2 regions of the Streptomyces aurantiaciflavus genome follow, and region 1 is predicted to be linked to the other one. Evidence: riboswitches for the same ligand, from Rfam matches in the RefSeq annotation. Region 1 holds a riboswitch; the other holds the start of a gene.
What was found. A riboswitch is a leader RNA that binds a small molecule or an ion and turns the genes downstream of it on or off. The one in region 1 is predicted to bind cyclic di-AMP.

Region 1 (7,063 bases):
GGGACTGTCACATCGTGCGGGGCCGAAGACGGGGACGACGGGCCGACGCCTGCGCGCACGCTGATCGGTCCCGCGTCGCAGGGGGCGGAGCGTCGGCGGGGTGCGGGGGACGAAGTCTCCACAGGGACCGGGGCGAAGCCCCCACAGGGTCCGGGCCGAAGCCCCCGCAGGGTCCGACAGGGGTGCAGGGGACGAAGTCCCCGCAGGGGTGCAGGGGACGAAGTCCCCGCGGGGTCCGGGGCGGAGCCCCGGGGCTGTTCGAGGGCCACCCCTCGAGAAACCGAGTCGGGCGGGCGGGTGGGCAAACCCCCCGGCGGGGTCCGGGGCGCAGCCCCCGGGGCTGTTCGAGGGCCACCCCTCGAGAAACCGAGTCGGGCGGGCGGGTGGGCGAACTCACCCCGCCCGATGAACCACCGCATCGCACAACTCCATCAGCGCAACCTTCGCATCACACTCCCGCAAGGGAGCCAACGCAGCCCGCGCCTCCTTCGCATACCGCACGGTGTCCGCCCGAGCCTGCTCCAGCGCCGGGTGCGCCCGCAGCGCGGCCAGCGCCTCCGCGTGCCGAGCGTCGTCGCTCAGGTCGGAGTCCAGCAGCTCGCACAGCGCGACGTCCTCCGGCAGGGCCAGCCGTGCCGCCCGCTCCCGCAGCCGCAGCACCGGCAGCGTGGGAATGCCCTCGCGCAGATCCGTCCCCGGCGTCTTCCCCGACTCGTGCGAGTCCGACGCGATGTCCAGCACGTCGTCCGCGAGCTGGAAGGCGACCCCGAGCCGCTCCCCGTACTGGGTCAGCACGTCCACGACCGTGTCGTCGGCGCCCGACATCATCGCCCCGAAGCGGCAGGACACCGCCACCAGCGACCCGGTCTTCCCGCCCAGCACGTCGAGGTAGTGCTCGACCGGATCCCGCCCGTCCTGCGGCCCGGCCGTCTCCAGGATCTGTCCGGTGACCAGCCGCTCGAACGCCTCCGCCTGCACCCGCACCGCCTCGGGCCCGAGGTCGGCGAGGATGTGCGAGGCCCGGGCGAACAGGAAGTCGCCGGTCAGGACGGCGACCGAGTTCCCCCAGCGGGTGTTCGCGCTGGGCACCCCCCGCCGTACCGTCGCCTCGTCCATCACGTCGTCGTGGTACAGCGTGGCGAGGTGGGTGAGCTCCACCACCACGGCCGACGGCACCACGCCCGGCGCGTACGGATCACCGAACTGCGCCGCGAGCATCACGAGCAGCGGCCGGAACCGCTTCCCGCCGGCCCGCACCAGATGCTGCGCGGCCCCCGTGATGAACGGAACCTCACTCTTGGTGGCCTCGAGCAAGCCTTCCTCGACAGCCGCCAATCCGGCCTGGACATCGGCTTCCAGAGCCTGGTCCCGCACGCTCAGCCCGAACGGCCCGACGACGGTCACGAGGAGTCTCCTGTCTGCTGGTGTCTACTGGCGCTTTACACGGTTTGTCGATAGGTCGCTGCCATCACTCTCGTCAGCGTATCCGGTCACGTTTCGATCACCGATAAGCCCCCACGTCCCCCGGCCCTCACATCGCTCGACCGGGAGCTGCCCGGATCAGCCCGGGCGGCTTCGGATCACGACCGGTATGTTTCTGACCAGCCGAGATGAACGGACATTTATCGACTCACCGGGAAGTAGTGATTCATGTCCCGCGCAGAGGTAGACGTCGAACCCGACGACCGACCCCCTCCCCGCGAGGACCACGCCTTCTTCGGCCAGCCCCGGGGCCTGCTCACCCTCTGCGGTCTGGAGGCCTGGGAGCGTTTCTCGTTCCTCGGCACGCAGGCCGTCCTGGTGCTCTGCTTCGCCGACACGGTGGCGCACGGCGGTCTGGGCCTGCCGGCGGGGACCGCCGCCTCCCTCGCGGCGGCCTACGGCGCCCTCGTCCATCTGCTCTGCGTCGCCGGCGGCTGGCTCGCCGACCGCGTCCTGGGCTCGTACCGCGCGGTGCTGTGGGGCGGCATCCTGATCGCCTGCGGCCACTACGCCATGGCGGTGCCCACGGCCGGCACGACCTGGGTGGGCCTCGGCCTGGCCGGCGCGGGCACCGGCCTGCTCAAGCCGAACGCGGCCACCATGGCCGGCAAGCTGTACCGCACCGACGACGACCGCCGAGACGCCGGCTTCGCGCTCGCCTGCACGGCGATCAACATCGGCGCCTTCACGGGCCCGCTGATCACCGGCCGGCTCGGCGACCACCAGGGCTGGCACTGGGGTTTCTCGGTGGCCGCGATCGGTATGACGTTCGGCCTGGCCCAGTATGCGACCGGCCGCCGTCACCTGTCCGGGCGAAAGCACACGGCGGAATGCGCCCTCGCGCCCGCCGCGATGCGCCTCGCGCTCCACAGGATCGTCACCGGCCTCGTCGTCGCCACCGCCGTCGGCGTGCTGCTCGCGGCGGCCGGCTGGCTGACCCTGGCCCGCTTCGTCGATCTGCTCACCCTCGCCTCGGTGCTCGCCCCGGTCGCCTGCTTCGCGGTGATGTTCGCGAGTCCCGGGGTGACCCAGGAGGAGCGCGGCCGGCTGCGCCCGTACGCCGTGCTCTTCCTGGCCTCGACGGTCTTCAACTTCGTCCTGTTCCAGGCGTACTCCACGATGGTGCTGCTGGCGTCGGCGAACGCCGAGACGACGATCCTCGGCTTCGCCTTCCCGGCGAGCTGGTACGCCTCCGCCCTGGCCGCCTTCGAGATCGGCCTCGCCCCCTTCGTCGCGGCCCTGTGGGTGCGCATGGGCCGCGCCCAGCCGCACGCCTCGAACAAGATCGCCCTGGGCGTCGTCCTGGGCGGCCTGTCGTTCCTGCTCATGGTCCTGCCGACGTCCGCGCAGTCCTCCGGCGCCCACCCCATGTCCGTCTGGTGGATCGTCGGCGCGTACCTGCTGCTCGGCCTCGGCCACGTCCTCCTGGAGACCTCCGGCATGTCGGCCACCACCAAGCTCGCCCCGGCGGCCTTCTCCAGCCAGACCATGTCCCTGTGGTTCCTCTCCCCGGCCCTCGCGGGTGGCATCCAGGCGCAGACGGTGAAGCTCTACGACGACGTCTCCCCGCGGGCCTACTTCGGCGTCAACGGCGCGATCGCGCTCGCCGCGGGCCTGGCCGTCCTGTCCGCCGCCCCCTGGCTGCGCCGCACGATGCACCCCGTCCGCTGAGCTGCCGCACGCCCCGCCCGCACCCCTCCGTACGGCACATTCCACGCGCGCCCCTTTAAAAGGGACTTGGGATTTACGTCCGATTCGCACCTCTTGTGAATGCGGGTGAGTTGGCTCACTTCACAAAAGAACCGCACCCTTCACCGGAATAAGTCATTCCGCTTTTCCGGCAAGCGAGTTGAAGGTTGGCGAACGCAAAGGATCAAGCACCCCATACGCCGCAGATCAAGGTCAATAGGGGCTTTCTGTGAATCCGGCACTTGTTCCGGACATGTGCTCTCGCATACGTTCCCGCCCAGTCGGGCAGACGCCTCATCCTGCCGCCGCCCGGCACCCCATCGACGAACCACTCGCGCACGGCAGGAGCGGGGGACCCAGGTAGGCCGCCGGACGGTACGTCAGACACGTACCGGACCGGCTCGGGGTGAAGCCGCGTCGCCGTATCCGTACGGCGGCCGGCCGGGCACCTCCCCGCCCGAACCCGACAGCTCACCTCGCAGGCGCCGGAGAGGAACTTCCCCATGCCCGCTGCCGCTCAGCCCCGCCGCCGCTTCACCCGCGCCATCTCCGTCGCCTGCACCGGCGCCGCCGTGCTCGCCCTCCCGTTCATCGGCGCGACCAGCGCCTCCGCGGCCCCCACCGAGACCTCGGCGACCACACTCGCCGGGTACCCCAACAACCTCGACGGCTGGATCCGCGAGTCGCTCGCGATCATGGCGGAGAGGGGCATTCCGGGCACCTACAACGGCATCTACCGCAACATCATGCGCGAGTCCTCGGGCAACCCGAACGCCATCAACCTGTGGGACTCCAACGCGGCCAAGGGCATCCCGTCCAAGGGCCTGCTCCAGGTCATCGACCCGACCTTCGCCGCGTACCACGTGCCCGGCACCTCGTACGACCCGTACGACCCGGTCGCCAACATCACCGCCGCCTGCAACTACGCGGCCGCGCGGTACGGCTCGATCGACAACGTGTTCGGCGCGTACTGATCCCCTCCCCCGCACTCCCCGCTCCCACCACTCCCCACTCCGTCAGGACTCCCGCACGACCGGCGCACAACTGGCGCACGACCGGCGTGTGACCGGCGTGCGACTCCTGCGCGGCCGCGGCCCTCAGGGGAAGAGGCGTTCGAGGACGACGGCCACGCCGTCGTCCTCGTTCGATGTCGTCACCTCGTCGGCCACGGCCTTGAGTTCGGGATGGGCGTTGGCCATCGCGACGCCGTGCGCCGCCCAGTCGAACATCGGGATGTCGTTGGGCATGTCACCGAAGGCGATCGTGTCCTGCGGCCTCAGCCCGAGGTGTTCGGCGGCCAGGGCCAGCCCCGTCGCCTTGGTGATGCCGCACGGCTGGAGCTCCACCGTGCCCGGCCCCGACATGGTCACGGTCGCGAGCGAGCCGACCACCGAGCGGGCCGTCGCCGCCAACTCGTCGTCGGACAGCGTGGGATGGCGCAGCAGCACCTTGCTGATCGGCTCGCACCACAGGTCCTCGCGCGCGCCGACGCGCAGGGCCGGCAGGGTCGGGTGCGGCATCCGGTAGCCCGGCTCGATGAGCGTGAGCCCGTCGACGCCGTCCTGGTCGACGGCCGCGTACACCTGCCCGACCTCCGCCTCGATCTTCTCGAGCGCGGTCCCGGCCAGTTCCCGGTCCAGGGTGACCGACCACAGCAGACGGTTCGCGCCGGCGTCGTACAACTGCGCGCCCTGTCCGCACACCGCGAGCCCCCTGCTGCGCAGGTTCGCCAGCAGCGGCCGTACCCGGGGTGCCGGGCGGCCCGTCACCACCAGATGGCGGGCGCCGGCGGCCGCCACCCGCGCGAGCGCGTCGAGCGACCGGTCGGAGAAGGTGTCGTCGCCGCGGAGCAGCGTTCCGTCCAGGTCGGTGGCGATGAGGGGGTACGCGCAGCGCGCGGCAGGTGCGAGGGGTGCGGCCATGATCAGAGAATACGGATCCGGGCCGCTTCCAACTCACCGACCGTTCAGCCCCGGGCGGTGCCCGCCGGCTCCTCGCCACCCCCGCCCGACACCGCCGCACGGAGCGGGGGCCCGCGCGGAAAGGAAAACCGCGGGCAAAGAAACCGGGGGGCGAGAAACGGCTTTCTGGCGCAACGCCGGGTACCGGCCGGTTAAAGGCCTCTGCACCAGTTGGCAACAACATGCTCCGCTACCTACCGCCCGAACTGTCTGGAGCGGTACCGTCCAAGGGTCCAGGGGGGACTTGATCGGGGGGTCAGGTTGAGCAGTGGACGTATTCGTGTGCTGAGGCCGGAGGATCTCGGCGAGGGGGAACGGGAGCGGTGGCGTGCGCTGCGCGCCGCCTCGACAGTCCCGCGCAACCCGTTCATGGAACCGGAGTTCGCCGACGCCGTGGGGCGCGTACGGCCCCGCGCGCGGGTGGCGGTGGTGTACGAGGGGCGCGAGCCGGTCGGCTTCCTGCCCCATGAGCGCGGCCGGTTCGGCCAGGGCCAGGCCCTCGCGTACGGCGTCTCGGACGCCCAGGGAGCCGTGCTGAGCCCGGGTATCGGACTCGACGCGGGCGAACTGATGCGGGCATGTTCTCTGTCGAGCTTCGCCTTCGACAACCTGGAGGCGGAACAAGGGCTGTTCACCGCGCATGCGGCCGCCGAGTACGCGGCCTACGTCATCGACGTGGAGAAGGGCTACGAGACCTACGAGTCCGTGCTGCGGGCGCAGTCGCCGAAGTTCCTGAAGACGACGCTCGCCAAGGAGCGCAGGCTCGGCCGCCAGGTGGGCGAGCTGCGGTTCGTGTTCGACGAACGCGACCCGGCCGCGCTGCGCGCCCTCATGGCGTGGAAGTCGGCGCAGTACCGCAGGACCGGCCGCCGCGACCGGTTCGCGCAGGAGTGGATCACCCGGCTCGTGGACACGCTCGCAAAGACGCGCGCCCCGGAGTGCTCCGGCACGCTGTCCGTCCTGTACGCCGGGGAGCGGCCGATCGCCGCGCACTTCGGGCTGCGCTCGGCGACCGTCCTGGCCTGCTGGTTCCCGGCGTACGACACGGAGTTCTCGAAGTACTCGCCCGGTCTGGTGCTGCATCTGCGGATGGCCGAGGCGGCGGCCGCCGAGGGCATCGGCCTGCTCGACCTGGGGCGGGGCGCGGCGGAGTACAAGGACTCGCTGAAGACGGGCGAACTGGCCGTCTACGAGGGAGCGTGGACGCGTCCGGGGGCGGGCGCCGCGCTCTACTGGCTCAGTCGTGAGCCCGCGCGCCGTGCGCACCACTTCGTGCGCGGGCGGCCGAGGCTCGCGGCGGCGGCCGCACGGATGCTGAAGAGCGCGGGCCGGCTGCGCCGGTCGTAAGAGGTCGTGAGAGCTCGCGAGGAGCAGCCACAGACCGCGCGGGCTCGCGACGGGTCATGCCCGGGGGAGGGCTCATGGCTGGGGAGGGTTCATGACAGGGGGAGGGTTCATGTCCCGCGCACCACGTGCGGAGCAGGAGATCCGGCGGTTCCTCGCCATCAGACCGGTTCAGGTCGCCGAGCTGGAGCTGGGGGGCGCCGAGACGGAGGGCTCGGGGTCGGGGGGCGGCCGGACGGAGGGCGTCCGGGCGGGGGCCGGCGAGGCGAGCCTCAGACCTGGCCCCGGCAGCCCGCCCGTCACCCACGGTGATGTGTTCCTCCTGGTCAGGAGGGGTGGCCGACCGGTCGGCACGCTGCTCGGGCGGGTCCCGGAGGGCGCCGACCCGAAGACGGTGCTGGCCGCCCTGGCCCGGGAGCGGTTCCCCGAGGAGCCGACGGAGGCCGTCGAGGCACCCCCCGTGCCCCGGGCCAGCGTCGTCATCGCGACACGGGAGCGGGCCGACCGGCTCTCGCACGCGCTCGACTCGATGCTCGCCCAGGACCATCCGGACTTCGAGATCGTCGTCGTCGACAACGCCCCGGTGA
Region 2 (7,063 bases), on a different contig from region 1:
CGACGGCACCGTGCGCACGCAGTGGAACAGCGCCTACGGCAACATGATGATCGTGACGGCGAAGGACGGCACGGAGACCTGGTACTGCCACCTCTCCAGTTACCGCGTCGCCTCCGGCACGACGGTGAAGGCCGGCGACCCGATCGCGTACTCCGGCAACTCCGGCAACTCGACCGGCCCGCACCTGCACTTCGAGGTCCGGCCGGGCGGAGACTCGTCGATCGACCCGCTGCCGTGGCTGCGCAGCCACGGTCTCGACCCGACGTAGACCTCGATCCCTTGACGAGCCCCCGCAGTTGAGCGGGGGCTCGCTTCATGTCATGCGCCCTTCATGGGCCCCCGGCCCGGGCCTACAGTTTCTCCACCGGCGCGTACCGCAGCAGCAGCCGCTTCGGCTTGGTGTCGCCGAAGTCGATCGTCGCCTCCGCGTTGGCGCCCGTGCCCTTCACCGCGACGACCGTGCCGAGCCCGAACTGGTCGTGGGTGACGCGGTCGCCCACGGCCAGCGAGACGACCGGCTTCTCCGAGGTCCGCCGTGTGGCGAAGCCGGACGCGCCGGACGCCGACGAGCGCGAGCGCGAGGAGGACAGCGAGGCCGCCACCCCGGACGCCGGACCGGACGACACGGGCGAGGTCGCCCCCGTCCGCTTCCAGTCGACATGGGTGGCCGGGATCTCCTCCAGGAACCGGGAGGGCGGGTTGTACGACGGCTGCCCCCACGCGCTGCGCATCGCGGACCGCGTCAGATACAGCCGCTCCCGCGCGCGGGTGATGCCGACGTAGGCCAGGCGGCGCTCCTCCTCCAGCTCCTTGGTCTGACCGAGGGAGCGCATGTGCGGGAAGACGCCGTCCTCCATGCCGGTCAGGAACACGACCGGGAACTCGAGGCCCTTGGCGGTGTGGAGGGTCATGAGCGTGATGACGCCCGAGCCGTCCTCCTCCTCGTCGGGGATCTGGTCGGAGTCGGCGACGAGCGCGACCCGCTCCAGGAAGTCGGAGAGCGAACCGGACGTCTCGCCCTCACCGGACTCCTGCTCGAACTCCAGGGCCACGGCGGCGAGTTCCTGGAGGTTCTCGATACGGGTCTCGTCCTGCGGGTCGGTGGAGGCCTGCAGCTCGGCGAGGTAGCCGGTGCGTTCGAGCACCGCCTCCAGGACCGTCGCCGGGCCCGCACCGGACTCGACGATCGTACGGAGCTCCTCCATCAGCACGTTGAACCGCTTCACGGCGTTCGTCGACCGCGCGGCCATGCCGTAGGCCTCGTCCACGCGCTTCAGCGCCTGCGGGAAGCTGATCTTCTCGCGCTGGGAGAGGGCGTCGATCATGGCTTCGGCGCGCTCGCCGATGCCCCGCTTGGGCACGTTGAGGATGCGGCGCAGCGGGACCGAGTCCTCCGGGTTGGCGAGGACACGCAGGTAGGCCAGGACGTCCCGGACCTCCTTGCGCTCGTAGAAGCGGACACCGCCGACGACCTTGTAGGGCAGGCCGACGCGGATGAAGACCTCTTCGAAGACACGGGACTGGGCGTTGGTGCGGTAGAAGACGGCGACATCGCCGGCCTTCCCCTCGCCCGCGTCCGTGAGGCGGTCTATCTCGTCGGCGACGAACTGCGCCTCGTCGTGCTCGGTGTCGGCGACGTATCCGGTGATGCGCGCGCCCGCGCCGGCGTTGGTCCACAGGTTCTTGGGGCGGCGGGACTCGTTGCGCTCGATGACGGCGTTGGCGGCGGACAGGATCGTCTGCGTGGAGCGGTAGTTCTGCTCCAGCAGGATCGTCGTCGCGTCCGGGTAGTCCTCCTCGAACTGGAGGATGTTGCGGATCGTCGCGCCGCGGAAGGCGTAGATCGACTGGTCGGCGTCACCCACGACGCACAGCTCGGCCGGCGGGATGTCGTCCTCGCCGGGCGGTACGTCGACGGGGTGCTCGCTGGTGCCGACGAGCTCGCGGACGAGGGCGTACTGGGCGTGGTTGGTGTCCTGGTACTCGTCGACCAGGACGTGCCGGAAGCGGCGGCGGTAGTGCTCGGCGACGTCGGGGAACGCGCGCAGCAGGTTGACCGTGGTCATGATCAGGTCGTCGAAGTCGAGGGCGTTCGCCTCGCGCAGCCGCGACTGGTAGAGGGCGTAGGCCTGGGCGAGGGTCTTCTCGAAGCCGTCGGTGGCCTGGGCGGCGAAGTCCTCCTCGTCGATCAGCTCGTTCTTGAGGTTGCTGATCTTGGCGCTGAAGGACTTCGGCGGGAAGCGCTTCGGGTCGAGGTCCAGGTCGCGGCAGACCAGGGCCATGAGGCGCTTGCTGTCGGCGGCGTCGTAGATCGAGAACGACGACGTGAAACCGAGCTTCTTGCTCTCGCGCCGCAGGATGCGCACGCACGCGCTGTGGAAGGTCATCACCCACATCGCGTTCGCACGCGGGCCGACGAGCTGCTCGACGCGTTCCTTCATCTCGCCCGCGGCCTTGTTGGTGAAGGTGATCGCGAGGATCTGTCCGGGATGGACATGGCGCTCGGCGAGGAGGTGGGCGATGCGGTGGGTGAGCACGCGCGTCTTGCCGGATCCGGCGCCGGCGACGATGAGCAGGGGGGTGCCGGAGTGGACGACGGCGGCGCGCTGGTTGTCGTTGAGCCCTTCCAGGAGCGCCGCCGCGTCGATCGCCGGGCGCGGGGCGCCGTCGCGGTAGTAGGCGTCCCGATCCGGAGGCACGTCGAACTTCCCGCCGAACAGATCGTCCGGAAGCGGCTCCGGAGCGTGATCGTCCTCGGGCGGCGGCGGGGGCTCCTCCTCGTGGCCACGAGGGGCCTGGAGGTCCGCCAGGAAGCTGTCGTCAAAGAGGCTGCTCATCGCTCTCCGAGTCTAGGGGCCCTCACTGACAACCCGCCGCCGTCCCCAGAACATCCGCGAATTCAGTGGCCGATCAAGAATCCGGCGATCTTGCGGGACCGGGCGCCCTGAGTCCTCGCCCTGCCGAATCAACGCGTCACGGACCGTGACCGGAGGGCTCGGCACGTACTTGCGCTTGGCGCGGTCGGGATTATTCGGTCGACAACCATGAAACCGGTCGGACAGTGCCATTGCGGCATGAAGTGAGCGAATGAGCTCACATCACTCCGGATTGGCGGCGCCGCGTGAAGCCCTGACCCAAGGTCACGAAAATGTATCGGGCATATCACCCATCAACCTTCACAGGGGCCACACCAGTTGGCTACCGTGCCGGGCAGGCCGTACGACCCCCACCGGCGAACCTCGCCGGGCCGCGCGGCCTCCGCCGAGTCCGGCGCGCCCCCTCGCGGCAGCCGGAGCCGGGGACCCACCGAGACCTTGGGGTGAATCGGCCCGACTCCCCTCCGGAGACAAGGCCGTAGGGCAACCCTTCCGAACCACCCGCCCGAACCCGACAGCTAACCCGGTAGGCGGAACATGGAAGGAGTCGCCTCCCTTGGCGTCGCAGCACCGCAAGCCACGCCCCTCGGGTACGCGCGTAGCAGGCATACGCACGCCCGCTCTCGCCACCGCCGCCCTCACCTCGATGGCCCTGCTCTCCCAGACGGCCAACGCCGCGCCCTCCGCGGACGACAAGCCGAGTCTGGAGGAGGTCGAGAAGAAGGTCGACGACCTCTATCGCCAGGCGGAGACGGCGACCGAGAAGTACAACGCCGCCAAGGAGAAGACGACCAAGCAGCGCAAGCGCGTCGACTCCCTCCTCGACAACGTCGCGCAGCGCGCCCAGAAGCTCAACGAAGCACGGGAGCGGCTCGGTTCCTTCGCCGCCGCCCAGTACCGCACCGGTGCCTCCGCGCCCGACACGGCGACCTTCCTGCTCGCGGACTCCCCGCAGGACTACTTCGACCAGACCCAGCTGATGGGGCGCCTGACCGAACGCCAGAAGGGCGCGGTCGACGACTACTTCACCGAGCAGTCGGAGACGATGAAGAAGCGTCAGGAGGCCACGAAGAGCCTCGAGACGCTCACCGACTCGCAGAACGACCTGAAGACCGCCAAGGCCACCGTCCAGAAGAAGCTCAGCACCGCACGCACGCTGCTGTCGCAGCTGACGGCGGAGGAGAAGGCGCGGCTCGCCGCGATCGAGAAGCAGAAGCAGGAGGAGGCCGCCCGCAAGGCGGCGGAACTGGCGGAACAGCAGGCGGCCGAGGCGGCGGCCGCGCAGCAGGAGAGCAGCACCTCCTCGAGCTCGGACACGTCCTCGTCGTCGTCGCCGTCCTCGTCCGCTCCCGCCGCGGACGCCTCGTACACCACGAAGGCCGAGAAGGCGCTCGCCTTCGCCCGCGCGCAGATCGGCAAGCCGTACGTCTGGGGCGCCACCGGTCCCGAGTCCTACGACTGCTCCGGCCTCACCCAGGCCGCCTGGAAGGCCGCCGGCGTCACCCTCCCGCGCACCACCTACGACCAGGTGAACGCCGGTACCACCGTCCCCCTCGCCAACGCCCTCCCGGGTGACCTGATCTTCTTCTACGACGACGTCACCCACGTCGGCATCTACATCGGCAACGGCATGATGATCCACGCCCCGAAGCCGGGCGCGTACGTGCGCGAGGAGTCGGTGTACTACGACGGCGAGTCGTCGATCCACAGCGTGGTGCGCCCGGCCTGAGGGCAGCCGGTGCCCGGCGGTCGTCGCCGGGGGCGTCGCCGGGCGGTCGTCGCGTGCCTGTGAGTGGGGGCACGCGCGCGTGAGCGGGTGGCTCCAGTGCGTCAGGGAGCGCGGCGCCCCGTCCGCGCGCCCCTCACCTCCGCCCGGCGCCCGCACTGCGCGACCGGCGCCCCTGGAGCCCCCTCTCCGCGCCGGCGCACTCCGCCCCACCCCGTCTGACACCCCTCACCCCACGCCGTCTCCGCTGTCCTGTGCCCGCGCGTAATTCCTCGTCCCCGCGCGCGTGCCCCCTCGCAAGCCGTCCCGTGCTGCTTAGCATCGGCCGCATGCCCGGCTCTTCCCCCTTTCGCTCCTGGTGGGCGCGGCGTACGCCGGCGGCCGGGGCCGTTGTGCTGGCAAGCGGCATCCTGTCGGTCGGTCTGGATCTGGCGGGGTACGCGGTGCTGTCCCGGATCGCACTGGCGACGGCGGGCGCCGTCTGGGTGGCGCTGGCAGTGGGCTTCGTCGTACGGCTTCTGGGCGAGCGCGAGCGGTGGCGGGCGGAGGCAGGTGCGCCGGAGGCGCTCACGGCCGTCGCGGCGACCACCGTGCTCGGCACGCGGTTCTCCGCGCTCGGACGGCAGCAGCTCGCCGAGTCGCTGCTGGCGCTCGCGGCGGTGCTGTGGCCCGTGCTGCTGGTGAACGTCATGCGGCGTTGGAGGCGGCGCATGTCCGGGGCGGTGTTCCTGTGTTGTGTGGCCACACAGGGGCTGGCCGTACTCGGTGCGACTCTTGCCCGGGCCGAGGAAGCGGCCTGGCTCGCGCACACCGCGCTCGTGCTGTTCTGGCTCGGCCTGGTGCTGTACGGCTTCGCGCTGGCCCGTTTCGACCTGCGGCAGGTGGCCGGGGGCGCCGGGGACCACTGGGTGGCGGGCGGCGCGCTCGCCATCTCGGCGCTGGCGGGGTCGAGGCTCCTCACGGCCGACGACGGCGGCCTGTACCTGTGGAACGAGGACGACACCAGCGCGCTGCGCACGATGACCGTGGGGCTGCTGATTCTGGACCTGAGCTGGTACGCCGTACTGCTCGTGGCCGAGGCGCGGTGGCCGCGGGCGCGCTACGACACGCGGCGCTGGGCGACGGTGTTCGCGATGGGGATGACGGCGGCGGGGACGCTGTCCGTCGCCGCCGCCGTCGGCGTCCCGTGGCTGGAGTGGCCCGGGCGGGTGCTGCTGTGGATCGCGGTGGCGGCGTGGACGGCCGTCGCCGCGGGATCGGTCGCGGCGGCCCGCGCGGCCGTCAGGTCCAGAGGACCGCGATGAAGACGTTGGCCACGGTCAGCAGCCCGACCAGACCGAACAGGGGCTTGTCCACCTTCTCGTCGTCGCGCTTCACGTAGACCAGGCCGAGGATCACGATCAGCAGTACCAGCTTCACGCCGATCTTGATGTTGTTGACCTCCTGGTCGTCCGCCTGGTTGAGGCCGACCAGGATCACGCCGGTGACCAGCATCGTCGCCGCGCCGTGCAGCATCGCGGGGACGAAGCGGGCCGTGCCCTGGCCCATCGCCTTCATCTGCGTGAGGAAGCCGCCGAGGAGCGCGGCGATGCCGATGATGTGCAGGCCGACGAAGAGATGGATGAGTACGTCCATGAAGCCGGATGCTAATCAGCCGCGCGGAGGCCACCCGACACCGGCCCACCTCCTGTGACGGCACCTGCATATGCGCCCCATAGCACTCCGCCGCTCCGACGTGTCCGGTTTCCGCCGTATCGGTCAGCGCGCCGCCCGAAGTCGACGCTCCTGGACCGGATCGACGACCACACCCGGTCACCTGTCACTGCGCTCGCGTCACTTCCGCACATCCCGTTACCGACTCGACACGGACGGGCCTAGCGTCCTCCCCCAGGTGACCGGCTCCCCACCGCCGCCCGGGCCAGGGGCGGCAGTCGGCCACCACCGCCGAGAAAGTCCGGCGGCGCCCCGCTCCCCTGTGCGGGCCGCCGCCGGGCGCGTCAGCCGCTCCCCGCGGCCGTACGTCCGTCCGCTCCCGGCGGGCAGTGGGTCCCGCCCGGGCCCCTGATGGCCGTACCCGACGAGGCGGTCGTACGAAAGGACGTGCAGTCCCACGTGGCAGCGCACCGCAAGCCCCGACAGCGCTCGCTCGGCGGCCATAGCGTCCGCACGGCGGCCACGATCGCCCTCGCCGGCGCGGCGGGCACGACGGTCTTCGACGGCACCGGACACGCCGAGCCGAGCCCCACACCGGCGCAGGTGAAGGCCAAGGTGGACAAGCTGTACCAGGAGGCGGAGGCCGCCACCGAGAAGTACAACGGCGCGCAGGAGAAGGCGACGGCGGCCGAGGAGCGGTTGAAGGCCCTGCGCGACGAGGCCGCACGCAAGGAGGCGCGGCTCAACTCGGCGCGGGAGGCGCTGGGATCGATGGCGGCGGCGCAGTACCGCAGTGGTGGACTCGACC

Region 2: linked by a shared signal. The riboswitch ahead of ACPT94_RS11525 (C40 family peptidase) and the one ahead of ACPT94_RS35520 (transglycosylase SLT domain-containing protein) in region 1 are both predicted to bind cyclic di-AMP.

The regions. Positions count from the first base shown of each region.
Region 1 is NZ_JBNCAQ010000041.1:12,711-19,773, forward strand. It holds gene ACPT94_RS35510 (polyprenyl synthetase family protein) at 394-1,404, opposite strand; gene ACPT94_RS35515 (peptide MFS transporter) at 1,651-3,153, shown strand; cyclic di-AMP (ydaO/yuaA leader) riboswitch at 3,491-3,671, shown strand; gene ACPT94_RS35520 (transglycosylase SLT domain-containing protein) at 3,675-4,145, shown strand; gene ACPT94_RS35525 (HAD family hydrolase) at 4,269-5,093, opposite strand; gene ACPT94_RS35530 (GNAT family N-acetyltransferase) at 5,415-6,479, shown strand; gene ACPT94_RS35535 (glycosyltransferase family 2 protein) at 6,589-7,063, shown strand, end outside.
Region 2 is NZ_JBNCAQ010000008.1:177,533-184,595, reverse strand. It holds gene ACPT94_RS11535 (M23 family metallopeptidase) at 1-268, shown strand, start outside; gene pcrA (DNA helicase PcrA) at 351-2,837, opposite strand; cyclic di-AMP (ydaO/yuaA leader) riboswitch at 3,264-3,424, shown strand; gene ACPT94_RS11525 (C40 family peptidase) at 3,433-4,605, shown strand; gene ACPT94_RS11520 (tellurite resistance/C4-dicarboxylate transporter family protein) at 4,932-5,906, shown strand; gene ACPT94_RS11515 (hypothetical protein) at 5,884-6,237, opposite strand; gene ACPT94_RS11510 (C40 family peptidase) at 6,715-7,063, shown strand, end outside.